2 regions of the Pseudoalteromonas sp. 0802 genome follow, and region 1 is predicted to be linked to the other one. Evidence: predicted binding sites of a transcription regulator. Region 1 holds the regulator's gene; the other holds the start of a gene.

Evidence for each region. Region 1 encodes NrdR, which represses ribonucleotide reductase genes. Its sites were predicted from a motif close to AAACACNANATNTNGTGTTT; they were not measured.
Region 2: a site for NrdR is predicted at 1,781-1,800, ahead of nrdA (class 1a ribonucleoside-diphosphate reductase subunit alpha). Genes of this name have one in related genera too.

Annotation. Positions count from the first base shown of each region.
Region 1 covers NZ_JABVXE010000016.1:51,582-58,718, forward strand. The annotation lists gene thrB (homoserine kinase) at 1-49, shown strand, start outside; gene thrC (threonine synthase) at 68-1,351, shown strand; gene HUS61_RS17290 (hypothetical protein) at 1,408-1,776, opposite strand; gene glyA (serine hydroxymethyltransferase) at 2,068-3,324, shown strand; gene nrdR (transcriptional regulator NrdR) at 3,433-3,882, shown strand; gene ribD (bifunctional diaminohydroxyphosphoribosylaminopyrimidine deaminase/5-amino-6-(5-phosphoribosylamino)uracil reductase RibD) at 3,885-5,024, shown strand; gene HUS61_RS17310 (riboflavin synthase) at 5,029-5,682, shown strand; gene ribBA (bifunctional 3,4-dihydroxy-2-butanone-4-phosphate synthase/GTP cyclohydrolase II) at 5,725-6,840, shown strand; gene ribE (6,7-dimethyl-8-ribityllumazine synthase) at 6,946-7,137, shown strand, end outside.
Region 2 covers NZ_JABVXE010000001.1:471,509-478,645, reverse strand. The annotation lists gene nrdA (class 1a ribonucleoside-diphosphate reductase subunit alpha) at 1-1,677, opposite strand, end outside; gene HUS61_RS02280 (HAD family hydrolase) at 2,070-2,744, opposite strand; gene ubiG (bifunctional 2-polyprenyl-6-hydroxyphenol methylase/3-demethylubiquinol 3-O-methyltransferase UbiG) at 2,744-3,454, opposite strand; gene gyrA (DNA topoisomerase (ATP-hydrolyzing) subunit A) at 3,631-6,327, shown strand; gene serC (3-phosphoserine/phosphohydroxythreonine transaminase) at 6,397-7,137, shown strand, end outside.

The DNA of each region.
Region 1 (7,137 bases):
TTTCAGCCATATCTGTAAACTTGATCAGCTTGGCACACGACAGCTTTAAAGATTTTAAGGAATAAACATGCAATTACATAATTTAAAAGATGAAACACAACAGGTGTCGTTTGTAGAAGCGGTAAAAACGGGGTTAGGGCGTAACCAAGGGGTGTTCTTCCCTGAAAGCCTAACGCCAATTCAAGACATTGATGCGTTACTTGATTTAGACTTTGTTAGCCGAAGCAGTAAGATTTTATCGCACCTAATTGGCGATGAACTACCTGCCGATACCGTTGCACAGATGGTACAAAATGCATTTAACTTTGATGTGAAATTGGTTGAAGTAGAAAAAGATATTTATTGCTTAGAGCTATTTCATGGCCCAACGCTTGCGTTTAAAGACTTTGGCGGCCGTTTTATGGCTGAGTGTCTTGCACAATTTAACCAAGGCGAAAAAGTCACTATTTTAACAGCAACATCAGGCGACACAGGGGCTGCAGTTGCTCATGCATTTTATAATAAGCCAAATATCGATGTCGTGATTTTATACCCGAAAGGTAAAATTTCACTAGCGCAGCAAAAGCTATTTACAACGTTAGGCAATAACATTCATTGCTATGCTGTTGATGGTAGCTTTGATGATTGCCAAAGCATGGTAAAGCAAGCTTTCTTAGACGATGAAGTTAAACAAAAGCTAGGTCTAAATTCTGCTAATTCAATCAACATCAGTCGTTTAGTTGCACAGGTTTGCTATTACTTTGAAGCCATTGCTCAATTACCTAAAGAGCAGCGTAGTAAAGCGCATATCTCAGTACCAAGTGGTAACTTTGGTAATGTGTGCGCTGCGATGATCGGTGCTGTGCTTGGTATGCCAGTAGCGAAACTAAGTGCTACAACTAACCAAAACGACACTGTGCCACGTTTCTTACAAAGCAAAGAGTGGGCACCGAATGACACGCTTGAATCGTTATCGAACGCTATGGATGTGAGTAAACCGAATAACTGGCCACGTGTTCAGTTTATGTTGGATAACAAATGGTTTAGCTATGATGACTTTTATTCAAGCTGTGTTGGTGAAGAAGAAACAAAAGAGGTGATGAAAAAAATTCATCAAACGGGTTACATCGCAGAGCCTCATACTGCAATTGCTTATCAAGGCTTGAAAGAAAATCTAGCAGATGGCAGTGCAGGTATCTTTTTAGCGACTGCACACCCAGCTAAATTTAAAGACAGTGTAGAAGAAATTTTAGACATCGAACTGCCTATGCCAAAACCGCTCGCTGATGCGCTAGCAAATGAGTGTTTGGCTGAAGATATTAAGTTTGATTATCAATTGCTTCGAACTGAGCTGTTAAATAAATTAGCATAACCTTGATTATAGAGCGGCTAAGCCGCTCTTTTTTATGCTGTCTTTTAATAAAGCCCTCAATGAAGTAACGAATGGCTATGACGGTTTAAAATCCGCATGCTTAGAATGACCCCTGCCGAGATACACAGCAAAATACTGATCACCGAAACGAGTTCATTTTGCGTCCATTGCATCAAGGTGAATGCCGAAATAAAAATGATAAAAGGTTTAAATTCATAGTAATAGCGACGTTTTCTTTGCTTGACTCGCTGGCTTGAATGATCGGTTCTTCTGGCTTCAGAACGCATCCGCCAAATGTTAGCACCTAATAAAAATAAGATTACACCGATTAATGTAGGCACATAATTATTGGCTAATGTGATACAACTGATGCCGAGAAAAAAGTATCCGTAGGGGACTAATTCGTATATTGGTTTAGCTAACATGTACTTATACCATCCTTGATATTGACTAGTTATATAAGCTTAGTTTGCCCTAATAAAAACGCAATTTAACAGAGCGATTTTTTGTTTAAGTGACATTTTAAATATCTATGAAATATTTTAAATTTATAAATTTTTGTTATGTATCAATAAAAAAATATCATTATTAAAACACTGTGAAATAAATTCAATCCCTGTTTAAATATGTTCATCTTTACAAGATAGGCAAAAGTGCGTTTTAAGCGTACAATACAGCCTTTAAAAAACACCATACACGTTGCCTTAGGAGACCCCATGTTAGAACGTAGCATGAATATTTCGGATTTCGATCCAGAGTTATTTGCAGCCATCAATAAAGAGACGGCTCGTCAAGAAGAGCACATCGAACTGATCGCGTCTGAAAACTACTGTAGCCCACGCGTACTTGAAGCGCAGGGTTCTCAGCTTACCAACAAATATGCTGAAGGTTACCCAGGCAAACGTTACTATGGCGGTTGTGAGCATGTTGACGTTGTTGAGCAACTAGCTATTGACCGTGCAAACGAATTATTCGGCACAGATTACGCTAACGTTCAACCACATGCGGGTTCACAAGCAAACGCAGCTGTTTTCCAAGCACTTCTTCAGCCACACGATACAGTACTAGGTATGAGCTTAGCTCATGGTGGTCACTTAACTCACGGTTCACACGTTAACTTTTCTGGTAAAACGTACAATGCAATTCAATACGGCCTAAACGACGAAACAGGCGAAATTGATTACGCTCAAGTTGAAGCACTTGCATTAGAGCACAAGCCAAAAATGATCATCGCTGGTTTCTCTGCATACTCAGGCGTTGTTGACTGGGCTAAATTCCGTGAAATCGCTGATAAAGTAGGTGCATACTTATTCGTAGATATGGCTCACGTTGCTGGTCTTATCGCGGCTGGTGTATACCCAAGCCCAATCCCTCACGCACACGTTGTTACAACAACAACTCACAAAACATTAGCAGGTCCTCGTGGCGGTCTAATCGTTTCTGCATGTGGTGATGAAGAGATCTACAAAAAGCTAAACAGCGCTGTTTTCCCTGGCGGTCAAGGTGGTCCTTTATGTCACATCATCGCTGCTAAAGCGGTTGCTTTCAAAGAAGCATTACAACCAGAATTCAAAGCGTACCAAGCACAAGTTGTTAAGAACGCACAAGCAATGGTTGAAGTACTGCAAGAGCGTGGCTATAAAGTTGTTTCTGGTAAAACAGACAACCACTTATTCCTTCTTGACCTAATCGATAAAGATATCACAGGTAAAGATGCTGACGCTGCACTAGGTAACGCAAACATCACTGTAAACAAAAACTCAGTACCAAACGACCCACGTTCACCGTTTGTAACGTCTGGTCTTCGTATTGGTTCTCCGGCTATTACTCGCCGTGGTTTCAAAGAAGCTGAGTCAAAAGAGCTTGCTGGCTGGATCTGTGACGTACTAGACAACATCAACGATGAGTCTGTACAAGCAGAAGTAAAAGAGAAAGTTAAAGCTATCTGTAAAAAATTACCAGTTTACGCTTAATTACTGGTTAAACCGTAATTAAGATAACAATAGCGTTGTTTTTTGCTATTATAAAGGCCGCTTACTAAGCGGCCTTTTTTTGTTTTTTATAAACGGAAGTTGAACCCTATGCATTGCCCTTTTTGCACCGCAAAAGATACTAAAGTAATTGATTCTCGACTAGTTGGCGGTGGTCACCAAGTGAGACGTCGACGTGAATGTAACGAATGCCATGAGCGCTTTACCACCTTTGAAGGCGCTGAACTTGTGATGCCAAGAGTCATCAAGCAAGACGGTAGCCGCGAACCATTCAATGAAGACAAGTTACTGAATGGCTTGCATCGCGCTTTAGAGAAACGCCCAGTGAGCACTGAGCAGGTCGACGAAGTCGTTAACATCATTAAATCTCAACTTCGTGCTACAGGTGAGCGTGAAATCTCTAGCCATTTAATTGGCGAGTGCATCATGGAGTCACTGAAGAAACTCGACAAAGTGGCCTATGTGCGTTTTGCATCGGTTTATCGTTCATTTGAAGATATTCGCGAGTTTGGTGAAGAAATCGCTCGTTTAGGTGATTAATCATGTCGTTTACAGAGCTTGATACGGCTTACATGGCGCGTGCCATTGAGCTGGCTAAACAAGGTCGTTTTACTACAACGCCAAACCCGAATGTTGGCTGTGTTTTGGTTAAAGATGGCGAAATAGTCGGTGAAGGGTTTCATCAAATCGCAGGGCAGGGCCATGCTGAAGTGAATGCCTTGGCTGTAGCTGGCGACAACGCGAAAGGCGCTACTGCCTATGTCACTTTAGAGCCTTGTAGTCATTATGGACGCACCCCGCCTTGTGCCGAAGGTTTAAAAGCCGCGGGTGTTAGCAAGGTCATTGCCGCTATGGTTGACCCAAACCCTGCGGTGAGTGGTCGCGGCCTACAAATTTTAGCTGACGCCGGTATTAGCGTTGCATCAGGTTTACTTGAACAACAAGCGCGCGATTTAAATAAAGGTTTTTTAAAGCGTATGGAATCTGGATTGCCATATGTGACTTGTAAAATGGCATGTAGTTTAGATGGTAAAACCGCGCTAAATAACGGCCAAAGTAAATGGATAACAGGCCCTAAAGCGCGCCAAGATGTGCAAGCATTTCGTGCACAAAGCTGTGCTATCTTAACCGGTGCAGACACCGTTATTACTGATAATGCCAAACTAAATGTTCGTGTTGATGAGTTGCCATTTACAATGCCAACCTCGTTGCCTTTGCGCCAACCAACCCGAATCATTATTGACTCACAAAACAGGTTAACGCCTGAGCTTGCGTTATTCAGCATCGAGAGCCCGGTGATAATTTTTACCACTTCGCTTGATAATCACACCAAGTGGCCTCACTTTGTTAAACACGAAGTGGTGCCAGCAAATAACAATAAAGTTGATTTATCGGCGGTTTTAAAGCGTCTTGCTGAACTACAATTTAATCATATTTGGCTCGAAGCGGGGGCAACCCTTGCTGGGGTGTTCGCAGAGCAAGATTTAATTGACGAATACATTGTTTATATTGCCCCTAAGTTAATAGGTGATATGGGCAAAAGCTTACTAAACTTTGCAGAAGTCACCATGATGAGTGATATCACTGAACTGACCTTTACTGATACAGTGATGATTGGCGATGATATTCGCTTAACAGCGATAAAAGCAAAGCAAGCCACAGACATTGAAAATAAAGAGTAGCACTATGTTTACTGGAATTATTGAAGCAACAGGTAAAATTGTTGAACTAACACAAAAGCAAGGTGATCTAGCTATTCGTATTCAAAGCCCTAATTTGGATATGAAAGACGTCAAGCTCGGTGACAGTATTGCCACCAATGGTGTGTGTTTAACGGTTGTCGCTAAACATAGCGATGGTTTTAGTGCTGACTTATCAAACGAAACAATTAGCTTAACTGGGTTTGCACATTATAAAAAAGGTCAAACAGTTAACCTTGAAAAAGCCATGCAACCGGTTTCTCGCTTAGGTGGGCACTTAGTGTCAGGGCATGTTGATGGTATTGCGACTGTCGAAAGTATTAGTCCTAATGCTCGTGCAACTGAGTACTGGTTAAGCACAGACAATGATTTAATGAAGTACATTCCGTACAAAGGTTCGGTGTGTATTGATGGCATTAGCTTAACCGTTAACGAGGTTGAGCAAAATCGCTTTAAGCTGACGATTGTTCCGCATACTGCAGAGCAAACAACGATTGCAGAATTTCAGGTGGGGACTCAGGTGAACTTAGAAGTTGACCAGATTGCTCGCTATTTAGAGCGCCTAATTAAAGGGGCTGAACAACCTTCCCGTTCAGACATATCAATGAGCTTGCTAGCACAAGCTGGCTTTATTAAATAAGCACAGATACGTCACTATTAATCATACTCTCATGGGCACATTATGAATTTACACAGCGCGCAAGAAATTATCGATGACATTAAAGCCGGTAAAATGGTTATTTTAATGGACGATGAAGACCGAGAAAATGAAGGCGATTTAATCATCGCAGCAGAGCACATTAGTGCTGATGCTATCAACTTTATGGCAACACATGGCCGTGGTTTAATTTGTTTAACAATGACACAAGAGCGTTGTCAGCAGTTAGAATTACCACTTATGGTGAAAAATAACGGTGCTGCTTTTTCAACTAACTTCACAATGTCAATTGAAGCGGCGAAAGGTGTAACTACAGGTATTTCAGCGGCCGACCGTGCCCGTACCGTTCAAGCTGCAATCGCTAAAGGTGCCGTGCCGAGCGATATCGTACAGCCAGGGCATATTTTCCCAATTATGGCGCAGCCTGGTGGCGTGTTAACACGTGCAGGTCATACTGAAGCGGGTTGTGATTTAGCGCGTTTAGCGGGTCTTGAGGCGTCATCTGTGATTGTTGAAATCTTAAACCCAGATGGCACCATGGCGCGTCGCCCTGATCTTGAAGTATTTGCTAAAGAGCATGACTTAAAGATTGGCACCATTGCAGATTTAATCGAATACCGAAACCTAAACGAAACCACCATTGAGCGCGTTGCTAAATGTAAACTGCCAACAGATCACGGTGAGTTTGATTTAGTGACCTACAAAGACACCATTGATGGTCAGCTTCACTATGTTTTACAAAAAGGTGAAGTATCGAAAGATGAACCAACGTTAGTACGTGTTCACTTACAAAGTACCTTTAACGATATTCTATTATCAGATAGAAGTGCTGATCGTAGCTGGGGCTTATCAGATGCTATGGCTTATATCGCTGAGCACAACGGTGTGCTGGTTATCTTGGGTAAACAAGAGTCAACAGAAGACCTAGAAGCAACCGTTAAAGCCTTTGCCGCTGAAGATGCTGGCGAAAATGTGAGTCATCGTAAATTCCAAGGTACATCGCGTACTGTGGGTGTGGGCTCGCAAATTTTGGCTGATTTAGGTATTGAAAAGATGCGCTTAATGAGCCGTCCTAAGAAGTACCATGCGTTATCTGGTTTCCACTTAGAAGTGGTTGACTATGTTGAGCCACAGTCTTAGTTAGGGAAAACAGATTTACTAGGCTACTTTTATATTTTTGTGGTATTATGCGCCGTAATTTTTGCGCAATCGCAACCGCTTAAACTTATTTTTTAGGGTTATTAAATGAAAATTATTGAAGGTAACAAATACGCACCGGGCAAAAAATTTGCCATTGTCATTTCTCGCTTTAATGACTTTATTGGTAGCAGCCTATTAGCAGGTGCTGTTGATGAGCTTAAGCGCACAGGTGGCGTATCTGAAGACGACATTACAGTTGTTTACGTACCAGGTGCCGTTGAATTACCTTTAGCAGCG
Region 2 (7,137 bases), on a different contig from region 1:
CGCTAACTCATTTGATGCTTTCATTAGGTAATATTGAATTGCTTCAAATGTTTTGTGAGTTAGGGCATTTGCGCTGCCATCTGAGTAACGCTTACCATTTTTCGCTAAGTAGTATGCGTAGTTAATAACACCAATACCTAGCGTACGACGACCCATAGTCGCGTTTTTCGCCGCAGGAACAGGGTAGTCTTGGAAATCAAGTAAGTTATCAAGGGCACGTACTGCAAGTTCAGCAAGCTCTTCTAATTCGTCAAGTGACTCAATTGCACCTAAGTTAAACGCCGACAACGTACAAAGTGCAATTTCACCTTCTTCATCCATTACATTGCTAAGTGGCTTAGTTGGTAATGCAATTTCTAAACATAAGTTAGATTGACGAATTGGTGCCACAGTCGAGATGAACGGGCTGTGCGTATTACAGTGGTCAACGTTTTGTAAGTAGATACGACCTGTGCTCGCACGCTCTTGTGCAAACATTGAGAATAACTCAATCGCCTTAATACGTTTTTTACGAATTGACTCGTCTTGCTCATATTTGATGTATAGCTCATCAAACTTCGCTTGATCTTCAAAGAAAGCATCGTATAGGCCCGGTACATCTGAAGGGCTAAATAATGTGATGTAATCGTCTTTGATTAAACGGCTATACATTAATTTGTTAAATTGCACACCGTAGTCAAGGTGACGTACACGGTTATCATCAACACCACGGTTGTTCTTAAGAACAAGTAGGTTTTCAACTTCTAAGTGCCAAAGTGGGTAGAACAGCGTTGCTGCGCCGCCACGAACACCACCTTGTGAACAGCTCTTAACCGCTGTTTGGAAGTGCTTATAAAACGGAATACAACCTGTGTGGTACGCTTCGCCGTTGCGAATAGGGCTACCAAGCGCACGGATGCGACCGGCATTAATACCAATACCCGCACGTTGCGAAACGTATTTAACAATCGCAGACGATGTTGCATTAATAGAATCTAGGCTATCACCACATTCAATAAGTACACATGAGCTGAACTGACGTGTAGGAGTACGTACACCTGCCATGATAGGTGTAGGTAATGAAATTTTGAATGTAGATACTGCATCATAAAAACGCTTGATGTAATCAAGACGTGTCTCTTTTGGATAATCAGAGAATAAGCTTGCAGCCACTAAGATATATAAAAACTGTGCACTTTCGTAGATTTCACCAGTAACACGGTTTTGAACTAAATACTTACCTTCAAGTTGCTTAACAGCAGCGTAGCTGAAGTTTAAGTCACGGTTGTGATCGATGTAAGCATCTAACTCGTCAATTTCTTGCTCGGTATAATCAACAAGTAGGTGTTGATCATAACGCTTGTCTTCAACTAATTTAGTGATGTGATCGTATAAGCGTGGTGGCTCAAATTGACCGTACGCTTTTTTACGTAAATGGAATACAGCTAAGCGAGCAGCGAGGTATTGGTAATCAGGCGTATCTTTAGAGATCTGATCAGCTGCAGCTTTGATGATTGTTTCATGAATGTCATCGGTACGAATGCCGTCATAAAATTGAATATGTGATTTTAATTCAACTTGTGAGACAGACACATTCTCTAGACCTTCTGCGGCCCAAGCGATCACGCGATGGATCTTATCTAGATCAAGTGACTCTTTACGGCCGTCACGTTTGCTTACAGATAGCTGTTGGTTCATAGTTTTGCCTGTATTCCTTGGGAAATTATAGTTGTAAAGACAAAGGTATTCTTTATGTAATTATTATTATTAAACGCCAGGGTGATCTAATTGAATAACATTTAGCCACAATATCTGGTGTTGTTTAAATTGCAGATCACAAGATAGTGTGGTCTGCGCTGTTTTGCAAGGGATAGAATTGCCCCATTTTGTGGATAACTATTGGATAAGCGCATTGTGTTAGTGACCATTAACCTTTGAACATTCATAGACGACGAAATTTGTAGAAATCAACAAAAGATCCGGAAAATTTACCGTATTTAAAAATAAATTTTGGCTGATTTTTTTATCATCAATGAATGCTCAAAAGTAAATCAAATCACAATATATGGTGTTTAAGTTATCAAATAACACTATATATGGTTAAAACCATCTATTGGCGTTTGCCAATTGAAATCCGCTTGCCAGCCAAGTGCAGCGTCTACACTGGGTATATAACCCCATAACGCTGTTGCGCTGAACATATTGGCCGCTTTTGCAGCTTGAATATCACGTTCAGCATCACCGATATACAAACAACGGCTCGGATCAACGTCTAAGATCTCAGCGGTGTGTAGTAGTGGTTCCGGTGATGGTTTTGACACAGCTAATGTATCGCCACTCACAACTGCCTTTGCATCACGCAAAGAGGGAATAGCTTGCACTAAGGGCTCAGTTAAAAAGCCGGGCTTATTAGTCATAATACCCCACTTAATATTGTTTTGATCAAGTGCAATTAAAAGCTGTTCTATGCCATTGAAACATTTACTGTGTACAGCAATATCCTCGGCGTAGTAATCAAGAAGCTGTTGGCGCAAGGCGAGTTGTTCAAGTTCAGGCCATTTATCACCAAAGCCCACTTCTAATAATGCATTTGCACCGTTAGAAGCCGCAGGGCGATAAACATGCTCAGCAACAGGCGCCACATTGGCATCTGCTAACACGCGGTTTAATGCGCCACCTAAGTCATCTGCGGTATCGAGTAGTGTGCCATCTAAATCAAAGATAAAAGCATCAAAATCGATAGAGGGTGTTTGTACACCACTCATCAGGCTAGTTTCTCAAAGTGCAGGATGTAATTAACACTTACATCATCATTTAAGCTGTACTGCTTAGAAAACGGGTTATAGTTTAGGCCGGTACTGGTGCGTACTTTTAACCCCGCTTCTTCTGCCCATGCAATAAGCTGTGCAGGCTTGATGAACTTTTTATGGTCATGAGTACCTTCAGGGACCATCTTTAAAAGCTTTTCAGCACCGACAATAGCAAACAAATAAGCTTTTGGTGTTTTATTTAATGTTGAAAAGAATACATCGGCGCCCGGTTTAGCAAGCTCTGCTACAGCACGAATAATAGAAGCAGGATCTGGAACATGCTCAAGCATTTCCATACAGGTCACAACATCAAAGCGAGCAGGGTGCTCAGCTGCGAATTGCTCTGCAGGTACTTTTATATAATCAACAGGCACGCCTGTTTCTAAACTATGTAACTTAGCAACGGTTAGTGGCTCTTGGCCCATATCAATGCCGGTTACTTTAGCGCCCATTCGCGCCATACTTTCACTTAAGATGCCGCCACCACAGCCAACATCTAAGGTTTCCTTATCAAATAAGCCGCCTACTTTATCAGCGACAAAATCCAAGCGAAGAGGATTTATTTCATGAAGGGGTTTGAACTCTCCGTCGCGGTCCCACCAACGTTCTGCGATGGCTTCAAACTTTGCAATTTCTGCATTATCTACATTTTGATGCTCGGTCATAAAAAACTTCCTCGTTAATCTGAGGCCATTATATAGGGGGAAATTAATAAATCGCAAAGATTTAGCGCCTGTAAATCTAAATAAATTGTGATAGCATGGTCTGGAAATAATAACTAAAGCTCTTAAGACGGCGGTTTGCCTCTTAATGAGTCAATACTGAAGGAATGTGAAATCAAATGACTGATCTCGCCAATGAAATTCTGCCAGTCAATATTGAAGATGAATTAAAAAACTCCTACCTTGATTACGCGATGAGTGTAATCGTAGGACGTGCATTGCCAGACGTACGTGACGGCTTAAAGCCAGTTCACCGCCGCGTTCTATTTGCAATGAACGAACTCAATAATGATTGGAATAAACCTTACAAGAAATCAGCACGTGTTGTTGGTGATGTAATCGGTAAGTACCACCCACATGGCGACAGCGCGGTATATGACACCATCGTTCGTATGGCGCAGCCTTTCTCATTACGCTACATGCTTGTTGACGGCCAAGGTAACTTTGGTTCTGTTGACGGTGACTCTGCGGCAGCAATGCGTTATACGGAAGTCCGTATGGCGAAAATGTCACATGAATTATTAGCTGATTTAGAAAAAGAAACGGTTGATTACGTACCGAACTACGACGGTACTGAGCAAATTCCTGACGTATTACCTACTAAAGTACCTAACTTATTAGTAAATGGTTCTTCGGGTATCGCGGTTGGTATGGCGACGAACATTCCACCTCATAACTTAACAGAAGTTATCAATGGTTGTTTAGCGCTTATTCAAAACCCTGATATGTCAATTGCTGACCTTATTGAATATATCCCGGGTCCAGATTTCCCGACTGCGGCGATTATCAATGGCAAAAAAGGCATTGAGCAAGCGTACTTAACCGGTCGTGGTAAAGTATATATCCGTGCTCGCGCTGAAATCGAAGTTGACGAAAAAACCGGTCGTGAAACAATCATCGTTCACGAAATCCCTTATCAAGTTAACAAAGCACGCCTTATTGAAAAGATCGCAGAGCTTGTTAAAGATAAGAAGATTGAAGGTATTAGCGCACTACGTGACGAATCAGATAAAGACGGTATGCGTATCGTTATCGAAATCAAACGTGGTGATGTTGGTGAAGTAATCTTAAACAACCTATACGCACAGACTCAGTTACAAACTGTGTTTGGTATGAACATGGTTGCACTTGATAACAACCAACCTAAGTGTTTCAACTTAAAAGAAATGCTTGAAGCGTTTATCGTACACCGCCGTGAAGTTGTTACACGTCGTACAGTATTCGATTTACGTAAAGCCCGTGACCGTGCACACACACTTGAAGGCTTAGCGATTGCCCTTGCGAATATCGACCCAATTATCGAACTGATTCGTAAGTCACCAACACCAGCAGAAGCAAAAGCTGCACTAACAGCACGTCCTTGGGAACTAGGCACTGTTAAAGCAATGCTTGAAAAAGCAGGTGAAGATAACGTAGCACGTCCTGATTGGTTAGCGGCTGATCTAGGTATCCGTGACGGTCAGTACTATTTATCTGAGCAACAAGCACAAGCAATTCTAGACCTACGTTTACACAAACTAACGGGTCTTGAGCATGAGAAGATCTTAGACGAGTACCAAAACTTACTTGATCTAATTGCTGAGCTTTTACATATTCTTTCAAGCCCAGAGCGTCTAATGGAAGTTATCCGCGACGAGCTAGTAGAAATTAAAGAGCAATATGGTGACGAACGTCGTACTGAAATCAGTGCAGCTGCTCACGATATTAGCCTTGAAGACCTAATCAATGAAGAAGACGTTGTTGTAACGCTTTCTCACGAAGGCTACGTTAAGTATCAACCATTATCTGACTACGAAGCACAGCGTCGTGGTGGTAAAGGTAAATCAGCAACGAAGATGAAAGATGAAGACTTCATCGAACGTCTATTAGTTGCAAATACACACGATACAATTCTGTGCTTCTCAACAGCGGGTCGCTTATACTGGCTGAAAGTGTATCAGTTACCTTTAGCAAGCCGTGCAGCGCGTGGTAAGCCAATTGTTAACTTATTACCACTTGAAGCTGATGAGCGTATTACTGCTATCTTACCAGTACGTGAGTACGAAGAAGATAAATACATCTTCATGGCAACAGCGTTTGGTACAGTTAAGAAAACACCACTTACAGCTTACAGCCGTCAACGTGCGAGCGGTATCATCGCTGTTAACTTAAATGAAGGCGATAGCCTAATTGGTGTTGATATCACTGATGGCACGAATGAAATCATGCTATTCACTGATGCTGGTAAAGTTGTTCGCTTTAAAGAAGCAGAAGAGTCAGAAGTTGTTGATGAAAACGGTAACCCAGTTCTAGACGAAAACGGTAACCCAGAAATCCGCTTCAAAGGTGTACGTCCAATGGGTCGTACAGCAACAGGTGTTCGTGGTATTAAGATGGCTGACGACCAACGCGTTGTGTCGTTAATCGTACCTAAGTCAGATGGTGCAATCCTAACTGTGACAGAAAACGGTTACGGTAAGCGTACAGCACTTGAAGATTACCCATCGAAGAGCCGTGCAACACAAGGTGTTGTATCAATCAAAGTAAGCGAGCGTAATGGCGCTGTGGTTGGTGCAGTACAAGTTGACGATAACGACGAAATCATGATTATCTCGAATCGCGGTACCTTAGTACGTACCCGTGTAAACGAGGTTTCTACGGTTGGTCGTAATACTCAAGGCGTTATTTTGATACGAACTATTGACGAAGAGCAAGTAGTTGGTTTACAACGTATCGAAGAAATCGAAGTTGATGAGCTTGAAGCCATCGAAGGCGAGGCCGTTGAAGTAGTCGATACCAATACTGAAGAAACGGGTGATAACCCACCTTCAGAATAACATTGATTTAAAAAGCGGCTTCGGCCGCTTTTTTTATCCGCACTATAATTACTGGAATGAGGCAAAGTAATGACTAAGTATAATTTTTGTGCAGGACCGGCAATGCTACCGCCGGCAGTTATGCAAAAAGCACAAAAAGAATTTATAGATTGGCAAGGTTTAGGTGTCTCTGTGATGGAAATTAGCCATCGCAGCAGCGACTTTTTAGCGCTTACCACTAAATGTGAAGCAAGCCTGCGTCGTTTAATGAATATTAGCGATGAGTTTGAAGTGTTATTTATGCACGGCGGTGGCCGTGGTCAATTCAGTGCTGTACCACTGAATCTTCACCTTGATGATAAGCCAGCTGTGTACTGTGAAAACGGTGTATGGTCTAAAGGGGCTACTTCAGAAGCGGCAAAATTCACTGCAGTTGAAAGCATCAATGTGCGTGATGATGAGCAGCAAAATGGCCAGTTCTCTATAAAACCAGCAAGCAGCTGGGAATTACCAGCTGACGCGTCATACATTCACTATTGTCCGAATGAAACCGTAGATGGCATAGAAATTTTTGACGTACCATCACACCCATCAGCACCGATTGTGGCTGATATGTCATCAACTATTTTATCGCGCGAGTTTGACGTAAATCAGTTTGATCTTATTTACGCTGGCGCACAAAAGAATATTGGCCCATCTGGTTTATCGATTGTTATTGTACGTAAAACGCTATTAGAGCGTGAAGGGCTTGCAAAGCCAGGTATTCTTGATTACGCATTAGAAGCAAAACAAGGCAGCATGTATAACACACCACCTACATTTGCGTGGTAT